4 regions of the Paenibacillus sp. FSL H8-0332 genome follow, and region 2 is predicted to be linked to each of the others. Evidence: riboswitches for the same ligand, from Rfam matches in the RefSeq annotation. Region 2 holds a riboswitch; each other region holds the start of a gene.
What was found. Region 2 has a riboswitch for thiamine pyrophosphate ahead of NST43_RS12330 (ABC transporter ATP-binding protein). Riboswitches for the same ligand answer to the same signal wherever they lie in the genome.
Positions count from the first base shown of each region.

Region 1 (4,039 bases), 2.8 Mb from region 2:
AAGGATGGGTTCACGCGTTTTTTTCTCGATAACAAGGAACTGGAGAATGCCTATTACGGAGAAGGCTACTGCGTGTCCCATGAGAAAATGGAGCGCAGCTATCTGCCGTTTGCCGCTCATGTGCTGTTTCCGCGTGAGAAGGACAGCGATTCCTTCCGCCGCTTTTCCCGGGTAAACGATCTGCCGTGCCGGCTGGAAATGCTCTTCGAGTCTGTGAATTTCCGGATTCTGTCCACCGATGTGTTCCTCTGCCCATTTGAGCTGGGCTTTCTGACCATAAGAGTGGCTATCGAGGAGAAAAACCTTCCCTTCAGCACTGTGCTGGAATTCGCTGACCGGTTCCGAACACTGGAGGATGTGTGTTATCAGGATAAACATGCCTTTATCCATTGCCAGGAGAAGTCCTTCGGCCGGGTGGAGGATTTCGTGTTCAAGAATCTCGTCTCCGGTCTGGAGCCGTTTCTCGACCCTGCGGAGATTGATGGCGCGTATTTCGAGACCCTGCCTTTTTTCGTGGATGAACGGATGCTGGTGCAGGCCTTCTATGGCTTCAACCGTGAGGAAGAGCTGGATGAGATAAGTGTAGAGCTGCGCTACCGTGCCTCCCAGCTGGATGGGCTGACTATAGACGGTAAACCTTTTACCAGTGCGAGTGATCCTGAGTATATCGAGCAGTACACCCGGGAGCATTGCTATAGCCGCTGGGGGCCGGACACCTATTATATGACGAACGAGCAGACCTTCTGCTGCCTGAGCCGGGCGAAGCCCGATATTGCCACGGAGCTGGTCAACCAGATGTACGGAGAGTATTATTATGGACTGCTGCTGAGTATTTTTCATAAAATCGTGCTGCTGAAGCTCGCCAATCTGCATTCCCGGCTGCGCATCAACCACGATTACGACGAGATCGAGAATCTGATCTTTCTGATCAATAAATTTTCCGCCAAATTCTATTTTCTGGAGCTGATCTCGCAGTCGCAGGGGCGGGAGATTTTTTTCCAGCTGCGCAAGGTTTACGGCAATGATGCTCTGTTCGATGAAGTGAAGATGACCCTGAATGATCTGTTTCAGTATCAGGACAAATTCCAGGCCAAACGCCGGGATACGCTCCTGATGGTGCTCACCGTATTTACGGTCATCAGCGGAATCTACGGGATGAATCAGGTCATCGAGGATCTGAAGGGCCAGATCGACTGGAGCAAAATGCTGGAGTACTCCGTATTCGAATATCTGGCTCTGTTCCTGACCTTTTCGGGGATCGCGGTCAGTATCGGCTTAACACTGCGGGAGGCGCGGAATGGAATCCGCAGCCGCCGCAAAAGGCGGTACTATGATAAGGATTGAATAGACGGCTCTGGACAACCGCGAAGCTGCCGTCTATAATACACCGTAAGAACATAGCAATACCCGTGAACTTTATAGAACCAGGGGTGCTGGAATTGGCCGGCTGAGATTGTATCCCACAAGATACTGACCCTTATACCTGATCTGGATAATGCCAGCGTAGGAATCTTCATTCGGCACAGTGCCTTAAGCGGTACTGAAGCTGAAGTCCCCTCACGCAAGTCACTGGCGTCCCGATCTTCGGGACGCTTTTTTGATTCTAAGGATGTACAGGAATAAGGTTTCTGTAAGCTCTGAAGACCAGGGGTTGCTGGAAGGAGAGAGAAAGAGAAATGGGAGTCAAAAAAACAGTCACACTACTGCTCAGCTCCATGCTGCTGCTCACCGTAGCGGGATGTGGCGGCGGGAACAACAGCGGCAATGCAGGAGCCAGCGCACCTGCTGCCGGGAACAGCACGGCTGCGCCTGATGCATCCGCAGCCGCACCCACGGATGCACCTAAGGCGCTGACGCCGGTCAAGATTGCCCTGGACTGGACGCCGAACACGAATCATACCGGCCTGTATGCAGCTAAGGAGCTTGGCTATTACGCGGAGGAAGGTCTTGACGTTCAGATTGTACAGCCTGGTGCTGCCGGGTCCGACACGATGGTCACTTCCGGTGAAGCCCAATTCGGCATCAGTGCCCAAGAGGCGCTGACCCTGGCTCGTCTGCAGGATGTGCCGCTGGTATCAATTGCTGCAATCATTCAGCATAACACCTCCGGCTTCGCGGCTCCGAAGGACCGCAATATTAAGACGCCGAAGGATTTTGAAGGTAAAACGTACGGAGGCTGGGGCTCCCCTGCGGAGCAGGCTGCCATGAAAGCCATCATGGACCCCGAAGGCGGGGATGTCTCCAAGGTGAAGCTGGTGAATATCGGCGAAGCGGACTTTTTCACAGCCGTGAAGCGGGATATTGACTTCGCCTGGATCTTCTACGCCTGGACCGGGGTGGAAGCTGAGCTGCGCGGGGAGCCACTGGATATGCTGTATCTGAAGGATTACGCTCCGCAGCTGGATTACTACACCCCGGTACTGACGACCAGCGAGAAGGAGATCGCCGAGCATCCTGAAGTGGTGAAGGCATTCCTGAAGGCTACGTCAAAAGGCTATCAGTACGCCATCGACCACCCGGAAGAAGCCGCGACGGTCTTGTCCGATGCTGTACCTGATCTGGACCCCAAGCTGGTGCTGGCCAGCCAGAAATGGCTTAGCCCGAAATACAAGGAAGACGCCCCGCGCTGGGGTGAGCAGAAGCTTGAGATCTGGAAGAATTACGCCGACTGGATGTACGGCCTGAAGCTGCTGGATAAGCCGCTGGATGCGGAGAGTACGTTTACGAATGAATTTTTGCCGGAATCATAATGAACCCGCATGGCGGGAATCTTACACTTAACTTGGAGAGGAAGGATTCATCATGGCTAACACACTGCTTAGCATTCAGGTAATTCCCAAGACACCGAACAACGAGGATTCCATCCCTTACGTGGACAAGGCTATAGAGGTCATTCAGAAATCAGGCGTGAAGCATCAGGTGAATCCGCTGGAGACCACGATGGAAGGCGAACTGTCCGAGCTGCTGGATATCGTGCGTGACATGCATGAGGCGCTGATCGCTTCCGGCAGTCCGAGTGTGATCTCACAGATCAAGATCGCCCATAATCCGGGCGGCATCAGCATGGATAAGCTGACGGAGAAATACCGGCCGTGAGAAGCACCTGGAAGCTAGTGTGGCCGCCCTTTGTGGCGGTCCTCTTTTTTGTCGGGATATGGCAGCTATCGGTCATGCTGTTCGACATCCCGGCCTACCAGTTGCCGAGTCCCACGGATATCGCGCGTGAGTCGAAGAACAACGCCTCCGGGATCTGGGAGCACACCGCTGCTACGCTGCGGCTGACCCTGATCGGCTTCCCGGTCGGCACGGGCATCGGCCTCTTCACCGCCCTGCTGCTGCATCTGCTGCCCTGGCTCAAGAGAGCGTTCTATCCGCTGCTGATCCTCAGCCAGAATGTGCCCTCCCTTGCGCTGGCCCCGCTGCTGATTATCTGGTTCGGCTTCGGCCTGCTGCCCAAAATCATCCTGATCACCCTCGTCTGCTTCTTCCCCGTAGCTGTTGCAGCCATGGGCGGGCTGGCCCAAAGCGACCGGGTGATGATGAATTATATGAAGATGGCCGGTGCGGGCAAGTGGCAGATCTTCACCAAGCTGGAGCTTCCCGGCTCGCTTCCCTCTCTGTTCTCGGGCCTCAAAATCTCCGCCACCTATGCCGTTATGGGCGCGGTGGTGGCCGAATGGATCGGCGCTGACAAGGGCATCGGCTACTATTTGCTGCTGCAAAAGGCCTCTTACCGTGCGGACCGGATGTTCGTAGCCATCGCCATTATCGTGCTGCTAAGTCTCGTATTATTCGCACTCATTGCCCTGCTGGAGAGATGGCTGGTGCGCTGGAAGCCGCGCAAGGAAGCTTAAGAAGCACGAGAGGATAATCCAAAACGGAATCAGAAATAATCAACTGAAGGAGGCTAAGCCAAGTGTCTGAGCTTACGAGGATTGAACTGGATAAGGCGGACGGAGACGGACGCCCTAAGGTAAGGAATACACCGCCTGCACTGGAAGTCAGCGGCATCTCCAAGTCATTCACGCACCGCCGCCGG
Region 1 covers NZ_CP150145.1:111,540-115,578, reverse strand. Annotated here, with positions in the region: gene NST43_RS00495 (hypothetical protein) at 1-1,344, shown strand, start outside; TPP riboswitch at 1,417-1,527, shown strand; gene NST43_RS00490 (ABC transporter substrate-binding protein) at 1,677-2,750, shown strand; gene NST43_RS00485 (MTH1187 family thiamine-binding protein) at 2,803-3,096, shown strand; gene NST43_RS00480 (ABC transporter permease) at 3,093-3,854, shown strand; gene NST43_RS00475 (ABC transporter ATP-binding protein) at 3,935-4,039, shown strand, end outside.
Region 1: it holds a riboswitch for thiamine pyrophosphate, as region 2 does, so the genes downstream of both, NST43_RS00490 (ABC transporter substrate-binding protein) here and NST43_RS12330 (ABC transporter ATP-binding protein) in region 2, are expected to answer to the same signal.

Region 2 (4,039 bases):
TACCCATGACAACGCCAACTTTGCTTTTGGGAGCCAGTCTGTACACATAGGCCATCCCGACAGGGAGCACACAGCCGCCGCCCAGTCCCTGAATGACCCGGAAAACAATCAGCCATTCGGCGCTGCTTGGTGTAGCGCACAGAATTGAGCCTATCGTGAACACAATTACCGCCGTCAGGAAGACCGTCTTGGCTCCGAACCGGTCTGACAGCCAGCCTGACAACGGAATAACGGAAGCCTGAGCCAGCATATATCCGGTAACTACCCACTGCAGCGTATGCAAATCCGTCTTGAAATCAACCACCAGCCTGGACAAGGCTACATTCATCGCCGTACTGTCCAGCACAACCATAAATACTCCTGCAATAATGGCCAGCAGCGGAACCAGAATACTGGACAGCCGGAAATCGGCTTCCTGCTTCAAGGTCTGATCCATGTCTCTTCTCCTCCTGAGCTGTCCGCGTTCTACATTGACCTGCGGGCAGATTGTTCTATATAATGAGTGAACGGACAACTGTCCGTAAGTGTAATTCATAGTCTACGGACAATTGTCCGTAGTGTCAATTCTTTTCTGAAAGGGGTTCTCATGAAAAAGCCAGACACCGATGCTGCACAGCTCCCGCCGTCAGCTCCGCAACCCATAGCCTCCGCTCCGCCCGAGTCCGCCGATCCTTATGTACAGCGGATTCTTGAAGCTGCCCGCCAGTTGTTCACCGAGAGCGGACTTGAGGCGGTCAGCATGTACAGCATTGCCAAGCGGGCAGGCATAGGGCAAGGCTCCCTGTACCGCCGCTTCACGGACAAGGGTGAGATCTGTTCTGCACTGCTGAAGGGCAGCGCAGATCAATTCCTGTCCGGGCTGGAGCAGCAGGTCGCTGCCAGTGCCGGTGAAGCCCCGGCTCTTGCTCAGCTGCAGAGCAGCATTGAGCAGATTGCTGATTTCATTGAGCAGTATGCCGAGCTGCTGAATATGATCAAAGCCGAGTTCACCGGCAAGAAGCAGCTGACCCAGTTTGAGCATCCTTTTTTCCAGCGGCTGGGAGTGATGATGACAGAGCTGCTGCAGCGCGCTGCGGCGGGCGGTGAGATAATTGACATTGATCCGGCCTTTGCGGCCACAGCCTTAATCTCTGTCCTCAGTCCCGATCTGTACCTGTATGAGCAGAAGCGGCACCACGCCTCCAAGCTGGACATCTCCAGGGGCATCGTCACTTTGTTCGTGACCGGTCTGGCAAAGCGCTGACCGCCTGCTCTTTACAAGAGGGAGATTTGTGGTATATTAAGTAGCAATTACGAATTCAATAGCAACATTATTCACTAGGGGAGTCGGCCGACTGAGACGGAGCTTAAGCTCCGGACCCTTTGAACCTGATCTGGATCATACCAGCGGAGGGAAGTGGAGCAGAATGTAACAGTGGTTCCCGTCACAGGGCCGCAGCTGACTGTACCTTCCGCCCCATTCATCGCCTCCGGGAATGAATGGGGCTTTTTGTTGTTCTCGTAGCTGTTATTTAATCTAACCCGAGGAGGTTCGTACATAGTCTTATGATCAACATTAGCAATCTGTCCTATGCCTTCGGGACCGGTTCGTCCCGGACCCCCGTCTTCTCAGGGCTAACCATGAATGTGCAGCGCGGCGAATTCATTTCTATTGTAGGCGGGAGCGGATGCGGCAAAAGCACTTTGTTCAAAATCATCGCCGGTCTGCTGGAGCCGGGTAGCGGCAGGATTACGCTGAACGGAGCCGAGTCCGCTACAGCAGCGAAGAGGCTGGGCAGTGTGGCCTACATGCCGCAGCAGGATCTCCTCCTGCCTTGGCGCACCGTATTGGACAATTGTCTGCTGCCCTGGGAGCTTAAGCGCAGCCGGCCCAAAGCAGCCGCTATTGCCGAGATCCGTACCCTGCTACACCGTTTCGGCCTTGACGAGACTGAAGGGGCTTATCCGCAGGAGCTGTCCGGCGGGATGCGCCAGCGCGTGGCGGTCCTCCGCACCGTGGCAGCCGGGAATGACCTGCTGCTGCTCGATGAGCCGTTCGGGGCGCTCGATGCCATTACGAAGCGCTCGCTGCAGCGTTGGCTGCTGGAGTTATGGGCGGAGCTGGACAAGACGGTGCTGTTCATCACCCATGATCTGGAGGAGGCGCTCCTGCTCAGTGACAGAATCTATCTAATGACTGGCAGAGAGGGCAGCGGGATGCAGGAATTCTCAGCCGGTCTCCCCCGTCCGCGCCATCACAGTCTGAACTATCAACCGCAGTTCGCCGCCCTGCGCCAGGAATTGGAGCTGAAGCTATATGAGAACCGCCGCTCCTAGAAGATTGCTCCAGCATTACGGTCCGGCGGCCCTGCTCGCCCTGCTGACGCTTGCGGTCTGGGAGACTGTAGCCCGGCTGGGCCTGGTTCCTCCCTTCATCCTTCCGGCTCCGTCTGCCGTCTGCAAGGCCTTGCTGGAGGAACGCCGCTTGTTATTCGGGGTGCATCTGCCTGCTACCCTGCTTGAAGTACTCACAGGCTTCGCACTATCCGTGGTCTGCGGCAGTCTGCTGGGAATCGCCATGCACCTGTTCAGTCCGCTGGCTAAGGCGCTGTACCCGCTACTGATTATCAGCCAGACGGTTCCGCTGATCGCCCTCTCTCCCCTGTTCATCATGTGGTTCGGCTATACCTTGTGGAGCAAGGTCGCCGTTGTCTTCCTGACCGCTTTCTTCCCGGTGGTCATTGGCACCTATGACGGGTTGTCCAAGAACACGGATGCCTACCGGGACCTGCTGCTGACGTACGGCGCGAACCGCTGGCAGATTCTCGGGAAGGTGGGCGTTCCGCTGGCTTTCCCCTCTTTTTTCTCCGGACTGAAGCTGTCGGCTGTGTACTGTGTAATTGGTGCAACGATCGGGGAATGGCTTGGGGGCAGCCAGGGGCTGGGCTATTTCAGCCGCAGAATGGCCGGGAATCTGCAGAGCGCCAAGATGTTCGCCGCTGTTGTCTTGTTATCCGTACTCGGTATTCTGCTGTTTCTGGCAGTCGCCGCGCTGGAGAAGATTATTCTGAAGAAAAGAGGACGTTATTCATGACTACTATCCGCTATACCCGTTATCTGCACAATACGATTTCAAAGCCAGCCATGCTGCTGTCTGCTCTGGTGCTCTGTATGCTGCCTGTCCTGGCAGGCTGCGCCAATACAAACAATCCGGCGGCCTCCGGCTCCTCGGCTGGTACTACCGCAACCTCTGAGGCAGGGACTAAGAGTGCCGCCCAAAAGCTGACGATTATGCTCGACTGGTATCCCAATGCAGTCCACTCCTTTTTGTATGCGGCAGAGGCTGAAGGGTATTTCGCTGAGGAAGGCCTTGAGGTTGAAATTCAGATGCCGGCCGATACCAATGATGCGCTGAAGCTTGTTGCTGCGGGGAAGGTGGATCTGGCACTCAGTTATCAGCCGCAGGTATTGATGGCACGGGGGGAGCAGATTCCGGTCAAGTCGATCGCTGCGCTGGTGCGCCACCCGCTGAATCATCTCATGGTAGCCGCAGACAGCGGCATTAACCGCCCGGGAGAGCTGTCTGGCAAGCAGGCTGGGTATTCCTCCGTCCCGTTATATGAAGCCATGCTGAACACGATGGTCAAGAGCGACGGCGGGGACCCTTCTTCCCTCAAGCTGGTAGATGTCGGCTTTGAGCTGATTCCCGCTCTCTCCACCGGACGGGTGGATGGCATTATGGGCGGGTTCATTAACCATGAGCAGCTGATTCTGGAGCAGCAAGGCTATCCGGTCCGCTCCTTCAATCCCGTGGATTACGGGGTCCCGGATTATTATGAGCTGGTGCTGGTCGCCAGTGAGCAGGGACTGCAGGATTCACAGGGCTTTTATCACAAATTCGTGGAAGCCATACGACAAGGCCAGCAGTATGTAACCGGTCACCCGGATGAAGCGCTGAAGCTGCTGCTTGCTCATCAGGAGGACACCGCACCGCTGGATGAAGCGATTGAACAGCGCAGTCTGGAGATCCTGCTGCCGCTGATGGATGCCGGTTCCCAGC
Region 2 covers NZ_CP150145.1:2,865,107-2,869,145, reverse strand. Annotated here, with positions in the region: gene NST43_RS12340 (DHA2 family efflux MFS transporter permease subunit) at 1-436, opposite strand, end outside; gene NST43_RS12335 (TetR/AcrR family transcriptional regulator) at 587-1,243, shown strand; TPP riboswitch at 1,310-1,412, shown strand; gene NST43_RS12330 (ABC transporter ATP-binding protein) at 1,546-2,316, shown strand; gene NST43_RS12325 (ABC transporter permease) at 2,297-3,073, shown strand; gene NST43_RS12320 (ABC transporter substrate-binding protein) at 3,070-4,039, shown strand, end outside.

Region 3 (4,039 bases), 920 kb from region 2:
GGATATAGATAATATTCTCTTTGGAAACGTTCCTTACTTACTGGCTATCGTTCCGCTATGGGTGCCGGTGAATGTAGATTGGTTGTTTGGGCGGCTGCCGAGTGTGGTAAGTAACATAACGTAGAGCCAGGCAGGCACACTGCCTGATGCATAAACACCAGGCCTTAAGCCATGCTAACAAGATGTGTTCAACATTATTGTGAACTGCGAAAGGAGAATGGATTATGCCAGACACAAGTAAACAACCTATCAAAACCCTGCCTCCGCAGGTACAGGATCAGCAGCCCGGAATTGAAAGTGAGATGAATCCGCTTCCGGAGTTTGAGACACCGGCGTACAAGGCAGCAGGCAAACTGCTGGGCAAGGCCGCACTCATTACGGGAGGTGATAGCGGGATCGGGCGTGCGGTTGCCGTTCATTTTGCCAAGGAGGGCGCAGATGTGGTGATCTCCTACTTGAACGAGCATGAGGATGCGGAAGAGACCAAGCGCCAGGTGGAGCAGGAGGGCAGAAAGTGTATTCTGATCGCCGGGGACATCGGGGACGAAGCCTTCTGTCAGGACCTGATTCATCAAACGGTTGAAGGACTTGGCAAGCTCGATATTCTAATCAACAATGCGGCGGAGCAGCATCCGCAGGATCATATTGAGGACATCACAGCGGAGCAGCTGGAGCGTACGTTCCGGACGAATATTTTCTCCATGTTCTATCTGACAAAAGCAGCTATGCCTCATCTTAAAAAAGGCGCTACGATCATTAACACCACCTCCATCACGGCGTATCGCGGCAGCCCGCAGCTGCTGGACTATTCGTCCACCAAGGGAGCGATTCTCAGCTTCACCCGTTCGCTGTCGATGAATCTGGCCGATAAGGGCATCCGCGTGAATGCGGTAGCGCCCGGACCGATCTGGACCCCGCTGATTCCGTCAACCTTTGACGCGAAGAAGGTCAGTGAGTTCGGTGGCACCCAGCCGATGAAGCGCCCGGGGCAGCCTGAAGAGCTGGCACCGGCTTATGTATACCTGGCCTCGGACGATTCCTCTTATGTGAGCGGACAGGTTATGCATGTGAACGGCGGCGAGGTCGTCAACGGATGATAGCTCTAACAGGAATTATATGCTAATATACAAAAAGCAAGGCCAAACAATAGCATAGAACGATCACTAGGGGAGCCGCAAGGCTGAGACGGGCGTATCTGCTTGGACCCTTTGAACCTGATCTGGGTTATACCAGCGTAGGGAAGTGGAGAAACGAATAATGCAGCGGGGGTTCCGGCCACCGGTATCCCTGCTTATATTCCAGACTGCTTCCTTATGGGGGCGGTCTTTTTTGTGTTTGTGTGTTTATGGAGAATGGAGCGGAAGAGAGGGGCGAAGGCGTTGCACGAACTTCATGTCATCTCAGACGGGCGGCTGCAGCCTGAAGCGCTGGCCGAATGGGCCGTGGCGGTACATCCCATGGTGGATTATATTCATCTCCGGGAAAAAGCCATGTCCGCCCGCGAACTGCTGGCTACGGCGCAGCAGATGCTTCAGGCCGGGGTTCCGCCTTCGAAGCTGGTCATTAATGACCGGATCGATCTTGCCCTGGCCGCCGGGGCAGGTGGTGTACAGTTAGCCTGGCATAGCCTTCCGCCAGCCGCAGTGCGCGGCTGTGCACCGGGCCTGCGGATCGGCAGGTCCGTGCACTCCCGGGAAGAGGCGGTGGAGGCTGGAAGGCAGGGAGCGGACTTCTGCCTCTACGGGCATGTGTTCCCGACGGCCTGCAAGCCCGGACAGGAGGCACGCGGACTGGAGCAGCTGGCGGAGGCCGTCCGCTGGAGCCGCATACCGCTGATTGCGCTCGGAGGGATTACCCCGGACAATGCCGGAACAGTGCTGGCCCAAGGGGCGGCTGGCATTGCTGTCATGTCGGGGATCTGTGGAGCCCCGGACCCGGTCGCAGCGGCCCGGGCATACAGGGCAGCGGTTCAGAGGGCGGCCGAGCTGGCTGAGACGCCGGATATGGATCAAGCACAGGGCACAGCAGGAGGTGAACAGACGTGGATGTGACCGTTAACGGGAAGAGTCAAAGGATCGAAGAGAGCTGCCGGACACTGGCGGATCTGCTGGCCCGGCCCGAGTGGGCCGGTAAGCTGGTGATTGTCGAGCTGAACGGTGAGCTTGCCGGCAGAGAGGTTTATGGAGAGACACTGCTCAGCGAGGGGGACCGGGTGGAGCTGGTTCATTTTGTAGGCGGAGGTTAGGGATAGGCGGGCAGAGGAGAAGCGAACGAGCAGGCAGATTGGCAGTTTAGATACAGGCGATAACTTATCCCAGGAGGCGGTATAATGCAAGACCCTTTGACGATTGGCGGAGTGACTCTAACCAGCAGACTGTTCATTGGTACCGGAAAATACAGCCGTAACACCCTCATTCCCGAGGTCATTGCACGCTCAGGCTCACAGGTCATTACCGTTGCCCTGCGCCGGGTGGACCCGGAGAGCAAGGACAATATTGTCAGCCATATTCCTTCCCATATGACCTTACTGCCCAATACCTCCGGTGCGCGCACCGCAGAGGAAGCAGTACGGATTGCCCGGCTGGCGAGGTCGGCGGGGCTGGGCAACTGGGTGAAGATTGAGGTCATCAACGACCAAAAATATTTACTGCCGGATAATATGGAGACCATCCGGGCAACCGAGATCCTCGCAGCAGAAGGCTTCGTGGTGCTTCCGTATATGAGTCCTGATCTGTCCGCCGCTCTCCGGTTGAAGGCTGCGGGGGCGGCGGCCGTGATGCCGCTGGGAGCGCCAATCGGGTCCAACCGCGGACTGCAGACCAAGGAGCTGATCCGCATTCTGATCTCCGAGACGGATATGCCAGTCATTGTGGATGCCGGAATCGGCAGACCCTCTGAGGCGGCTGAGGCAATGGAAATGGGAGCCGCAGCGGTGCTGCTTAATACAGCAATTGCCACCGCCAAAGATCCGCTGCTGATGGCAGAGGCCTTCTGCGAGGCGGTATCCGCAGGGCGTAAGGCTTTTCTCGCCGGACTGGGGCCCGTGGAGGAGACGGCGGCAGCCTCTTCACCGTTGACCGGGTTTTTGGCCTGACAGATGTAATAGGGAGGGGGAACGGTTATGAGCTTTTATGAGACGATGACCCGGCTGGAGCAGCTTCCTTACAGGGCGTTATGGAGCCGGTATACGGCAGAGGATGTGAAGCGCGCACTTCGTGCAGAGCAGGTTGATGAAGAGGGGCTGATGGCATTGCTGTCACCGGCAGCGGAGCCTTATCTGGAGGAGATGGCGCAGAAGGCACACCGGTTAACGCGTACGCATTTCGGCCATGTGATGCAATTATTTACACCGATGTATCTCGCTGATTACTGTGTGAATCATTGTACCTATTGCAGCTTCAGCTCCATTTATGATTTTCCGCGTAAAAAACTAACGCTGGAGCAGGTCGCCCGGGAAGCAGAGACCATCGCAGCCACGGGCCTGCGCCACATTCTCATTCTGACCGGAGAATCCCGGAGGGACAGTCCGGCCGGTTATGTGAGGGACTGCGTGAATGTGCTCCGGCGCTATTTTTCCTCCGTCAGCATTGAAGTGAATCCGCTCTCGACAGCAGAATATGCTGAGCTCAGAGACGCCGGTGTGGACGGTCTGACGCTCTATCAGGAGGTCTACCACCAGGAGACTTATCGGGCGCTGCATGTAAAAGGACCCAAACGCGTCTACCGCAACCGTCTGGATGCTCCCGAGCGGGGCTGTGAGGCCGGGTTCCGTTCGGTCAATATCGGAGCCCTGCTCGGCATGTACGAATGGCGCCAGGAGGCTCTGGCCACTGCGCTGCATGCGAGGTACTTGCAGGACAAGTACCCGGAATGCGAAATCGGATTGTCCGTTCCAAGATTTCGGCCATACCTGGGGGAATTCAATCCCGCAAGTGATGTGACCGACCGTGCACTGGTGCAGATTATCCTGGCGTACCGTCTGTTCCTGCCGCGCTCTGGCCTCTCACTGTCCACACGCGAGCCTGCTGCTCTGCGCGAT
Region 3 covers NZ_CP150145.1:1,941,231-1,945,269, forward strand. Annotated here, with positions in the region: gene NST43_RS08375 (SDR family oxidoreductase) at 225-1,097, shown strand; TPP riboswitch at 1,156-1,258, shown strand; gene NST43_RS08380 (thiamine phosphate synthase) at 1,353-2,051, shown strand; gene thiS (sulfur carrier protein ThiS) at 2,042-2,245, shown strand; gene NST43_RS08390 (thiazole synthase) at 2,330-3,094, shown strand; gene thiH (2-iminoacetate synthase ThiH) at 3,122-4,039, shown strand, end outside.
Region 3: it holds a riboswitch for thiamine pyrophosphate, as region 2 does, so the genes downstream of both, NST43_RS08380 (thiamine phosphate synthase) here and NST43_RS12330 (ABC transporter ATP-binding protein) in region 2, are expected to answer to the same signal.

Region 4 (4,039 bases), 3.1 Mb from region 2:
GCGGTTATTAATCAGTTCGCTCATCGTAATCTCTCCTTCTATTCTATAATCTCGAAACCATGCTGCTGAAAGGCCAGCCGAACGGTTTCCAGCTCTATTTTTTTTAATTTCATTCCTTTGGACAGGGTCATGAATCGTCCTGCAGTCTGCAGCATTCCAGGCTTCGCAATATCACGGAAACCCAGCTCCACCATGATCTCAACCACTTCCGGGTGCCGGGTTACCAGCTCAAAGATGGATTCATCCAGCTTCAACGCTTTGCTCATTCTCTTGCACACCTCACTAATGAGAATTCTTCTCAACAACAGCTTAGCATAGGGTACAGTGGTGAATTGTGATTGTAATCACTAACTATAAAAAGACTATCCCCGCAAGCCTTTCAGCTTGGGAGATAGTCTGAGAATGTTACGATTCCGCTGTATTAGCAGCTATGTTAGAGCGATTTGCTCCATCTATGGGAATTACGGATATCATGCGAAATCCGCATGCTGCAGAATTTAGGGCCGCACATTGAGCAGAAATGCGCCTGCTTCGCCCCCTCCGCTGGCAGGGTCTCATCATGATAGGCCAGCGCCCTTTCCGGGTCCAGGGAGAGATGGAACTGGTCGCGCCAGCGGAACTCGAACCGCGCCTTGGACAGTGCATCATCCCGGTCCTGCGCTCCCGGATGTCCCTTGGCGAGGTCTGCGGCATGTGCAGCAATTTTGTAGGTAATGACCCCTTCGCGCACATCATTCTTGTCAGGCAGGCCTAAATGCTCCTTAGGTGTAACGTAACACAACATCGCTGTTCCGAGCCCCCCGATCATCGCCGCCCCGATGGCCGAAGTGATGTGATCATAACCGGGTGCAATATCCGTAGTCAGCGGTCCGAGGGTATAGAAAGGGGCTTCCCGGCAAATCTCAAGCTGCTTATCCATATTCTCCTTAATCTTGTGCAGCGGCACATGCCCCGGACCTTCGACCATAACCTGAACATCGTGCTTCCAGGCTTGTAGGGTCAGTTCTCCCAGCGTCTCCAGCTCGGCGAACTGGGCTTCGTCATTGGCATCGGCAATAGAACCGGGACGCAGGCCATCTCCCAGCGAGAAGGCCACATCATACGTCTTCATAATCTCACATATGTCTTCGAAGTGTGTGTACAGGAAGTTCTCCTGCTGATGGGCCAGGCACCAGGCGGCCATAATCGATCCGCCCCGTGACACGATGCCGGTCATTCTCCGGGCAGTCAGCGGAATATAGCGGCGCAGCACTCCGGCATGAATGGTGAAGTAATCCACTCCCTGCTCCGCCTGCTCAATCAGCGTGTCACGGTAGAGCTCCCAGGTTAAGTCCTCGGCTATGCCGTTTACCTTCTCCAGCGCCTGGTATAAGGGCACTGTACCGACCGGCACAGGAGAATTGCGGATTATCCACTCCCGGGTGGTATGGATCTTCGAGCCGGTGGAGAGATCCATGAGGGTATCAGCCCCCCAGCGGGTCGCCCACCGCATCTTCTCCACCTCCTCTTCTATAGAAGAAGTGACCGCAGAATTTCCGATATTTGCATTGATCTTCACCAGGAAGTTACGGCCGATAATCATCGGCTCACTCTCCGGGTGATTGATATTGGCCGGAATAATCGCGCGGCCCGAGGCAACCTCATCCCTTACGAACTCCGGCCGGGTATTCTCGCGGATCGCAATATACTCCATTTCCGGTGTTATAATTCCTTGCCTTGCATAATGCAGCTGAGTCACATTACCGCCTGTATAGGCCCGCCGGGGATTCCGGCTCAGTCCTGGACAAGCTTCTGCCAAGGCCCCCTCCCTGCGGATTCCGTTATCCTCCGGCCGGACGGCTCTTCCGGTGTATTCCTCCGAATCGCCACGCTCCGCGATCCAGCTTGAACGGTGCGGCGGCAGCCCCCTCCGAATGTCGGTCTCCTCTGCTGCATCCGTGTACATGCCGCTTGTGTCATAGACACGCAGCGGAGCATTCTCCTCTTCCCCGGCAACGCCTTCGGTTCTGCTGAGGCTGATCTCACGCATCGGAACCCGGATATCCGGGCGTGAGCCCTCTACATACACTTTACGGCTTGCGGGGAATCCGGAAAGATCCACCTCTTCGTTTTTGACCATTCCTGTCATTTCAATCTCCTCCTCTTCGCTCTGTACACCCATCAGATAAGAGGTCACGCAGCAGATTGAGCCGCAGAATCTATAGATTCTTGCAAATCAAAAAGCCGCTCCACCTGGAGCGGCTTTATTAAAGGAACAGCCAAATAAGACTGTATTCAAAAAAGGTCCGACTCCACTTTCCTACGCTGGTATGATCCAGATCAGGTTCAAGGGTCCGGAAATTCAATTTTCCCGTCTCAGCCTATTCAGACTCCCCTAGTGGGTATCTTATCTAATTAAATACATTTTAACTGTGTGGGTAATTCTTGTAAACCCGTTATTTGTCCAGCGATTCGCTCCAGTCGTGCACCATCGTGCCTTCCAGGAACTTCTCAGCATCCATGGCGGCCATACAGCCGGTTCCCGCTGCCGATATCGCTTGACGGTAACGTGTATCCTGCACATCGCCGCAGGCAAATACACCGGGGATGTTGGTCTCGGTGGTACCTGGGTTCACCACAATATAGCCATTGGCATCCGTGTTGATCTGCCCGCCCAAGAAGGCTGTATTCGGTGTGTGTCCAATCGCTACGAACACGCCGTCTGCCTCTACCAGCTCTGTCAGACCTGTCTCATTATTAAGCACCGTAAGGCCCTTCACTCCGGTCTCTCCTACCGTTACTTCAACCGGTGTGCGGTTCAAGGCCCAGGTGACCTTGCTGTTGTCACGCGCCCGGTCCTGCATAATCTTCGAGGCACGCAGCTCGGGACGGCGGTGAACCAGCGTTACGCTGGACGCAAAGCGGGTCAGGAAGCTGGCTTCCTCCATAGCGGAGTCCCCGCCGCCGACGACGACAATCTTTTTATTACGGAAAAAGAAGCCGTCACAGGTCGCACAGGTGCTGACCCCGCGTCCCACATTCTCCTGCTCGCCCGGGATACCCAGATATCTTGCAGAGGCCCCGGTTGAAATAATGACCGACTCCGCTTCCAATACACCCATTCCGTCCACTGTTACCTTGAACGGACGCTGTGAGAAGTCCACGGACTCCACCCAGCCATTCTTGAATTCAGCGCCGAAGCGTTCTGCCTGCTTGCGCATATTGTCCATCAGGTCCGGACCCAGAATCCCTTCGGGGAAGCCTGGAAAGTTCTCCACTTCTGTCGTCGTTGTCAGTTGTCCCCCCGGCTGCAAGCCTTCAATTACCAGCGGGCTCAGGTTCGCACGCGCCAGATAAATCGCGGCAGTCAGCCCGGCCGGGCCTGTTCCGATTACAATCGTTTTGTACATTACATTGGCCTCCTTACAAGTAGGTTTGTCTTACAGCAGTAATGCTTAAATACGGGTGGTGGACGGCGATAAGCCGCCGGTTCCGGGCAGCATGGCCCGGATATCACATTCGCTGTCAATCCGCCGTGCATAACGGCTTACCATCGAGACCGACACACCATAACGCTGGGCAGCCTCACGGAACGTAACCGGCTGCCCATGCAGCCGGGCCGTCAGATACTCCAGTGCAGCGCACCAGCCGCCGTCATTGCGGAACAGCGGTACATCCGGGTACAGGCTGCCGATGAACTGCTTCCAGATGTGCTCCGCATCCTTCTTCTGGACCGCATCATATCTGCGGTCCATCATGGCCGCTGCATGATCCATAATCCGCTGCCAGTCTTCTCTCCATTCCGGCAGCGTCCCCTTGGAGGCGGGAGCAGCCGCAGGCTCCTGCTCTTCGCCGGGCGAGCTGACAGCTTCATTCAGGTTCTCTCCGATCAGCCGCTGAAGGCTGAACAATGCCGCCTCCTGCAGCCGGTCCTCCTGGAGCGGCTCTTGCTCCAGCACTTTGCGCAGCACCTCGGACATGTCCTCATCCTCAATCCAGCGCAGAGCCTCGGTCACCTGAAGCTTCGTAGCGGAATCGCCATAGCGCAGCGCCCAGAAGA
Region 4 covers NZ_CP150145.1:7,330,725-7,334,763, reverse strand. Annotated here, with positions in the region: gene NST43_RS32195 (DUF438 domain-containing protein) at 1-24, opposite strand, end outside; gene NST43_RS32190 (DUF1858 domain-containing protein) at 39-266, opposite strand; gene thiC (phosphomethylpyrimidine synthase ThiC) at 434-2,128, opposite strand; TPP riboswitch at 2,280-2,386, opposite strand; gene trxB (thioredoxin-disulfide reductase) at 2,436-3,389, opposite strand; gene NST43_RS32175 (tetratricopeptide repeat protein) at 3,435-4,039, opposite strand, start outside.
Region 4: it holds a riboswitch for thiamine pyrophosphate, as region 2 does, so the genes downstream of both, thiC (phosphomethylpyrimidine synthase ThiC) here and NST43_RS12330 (ABC transporter ATP-binding protein) in region 2, are expected to answer to the same signal.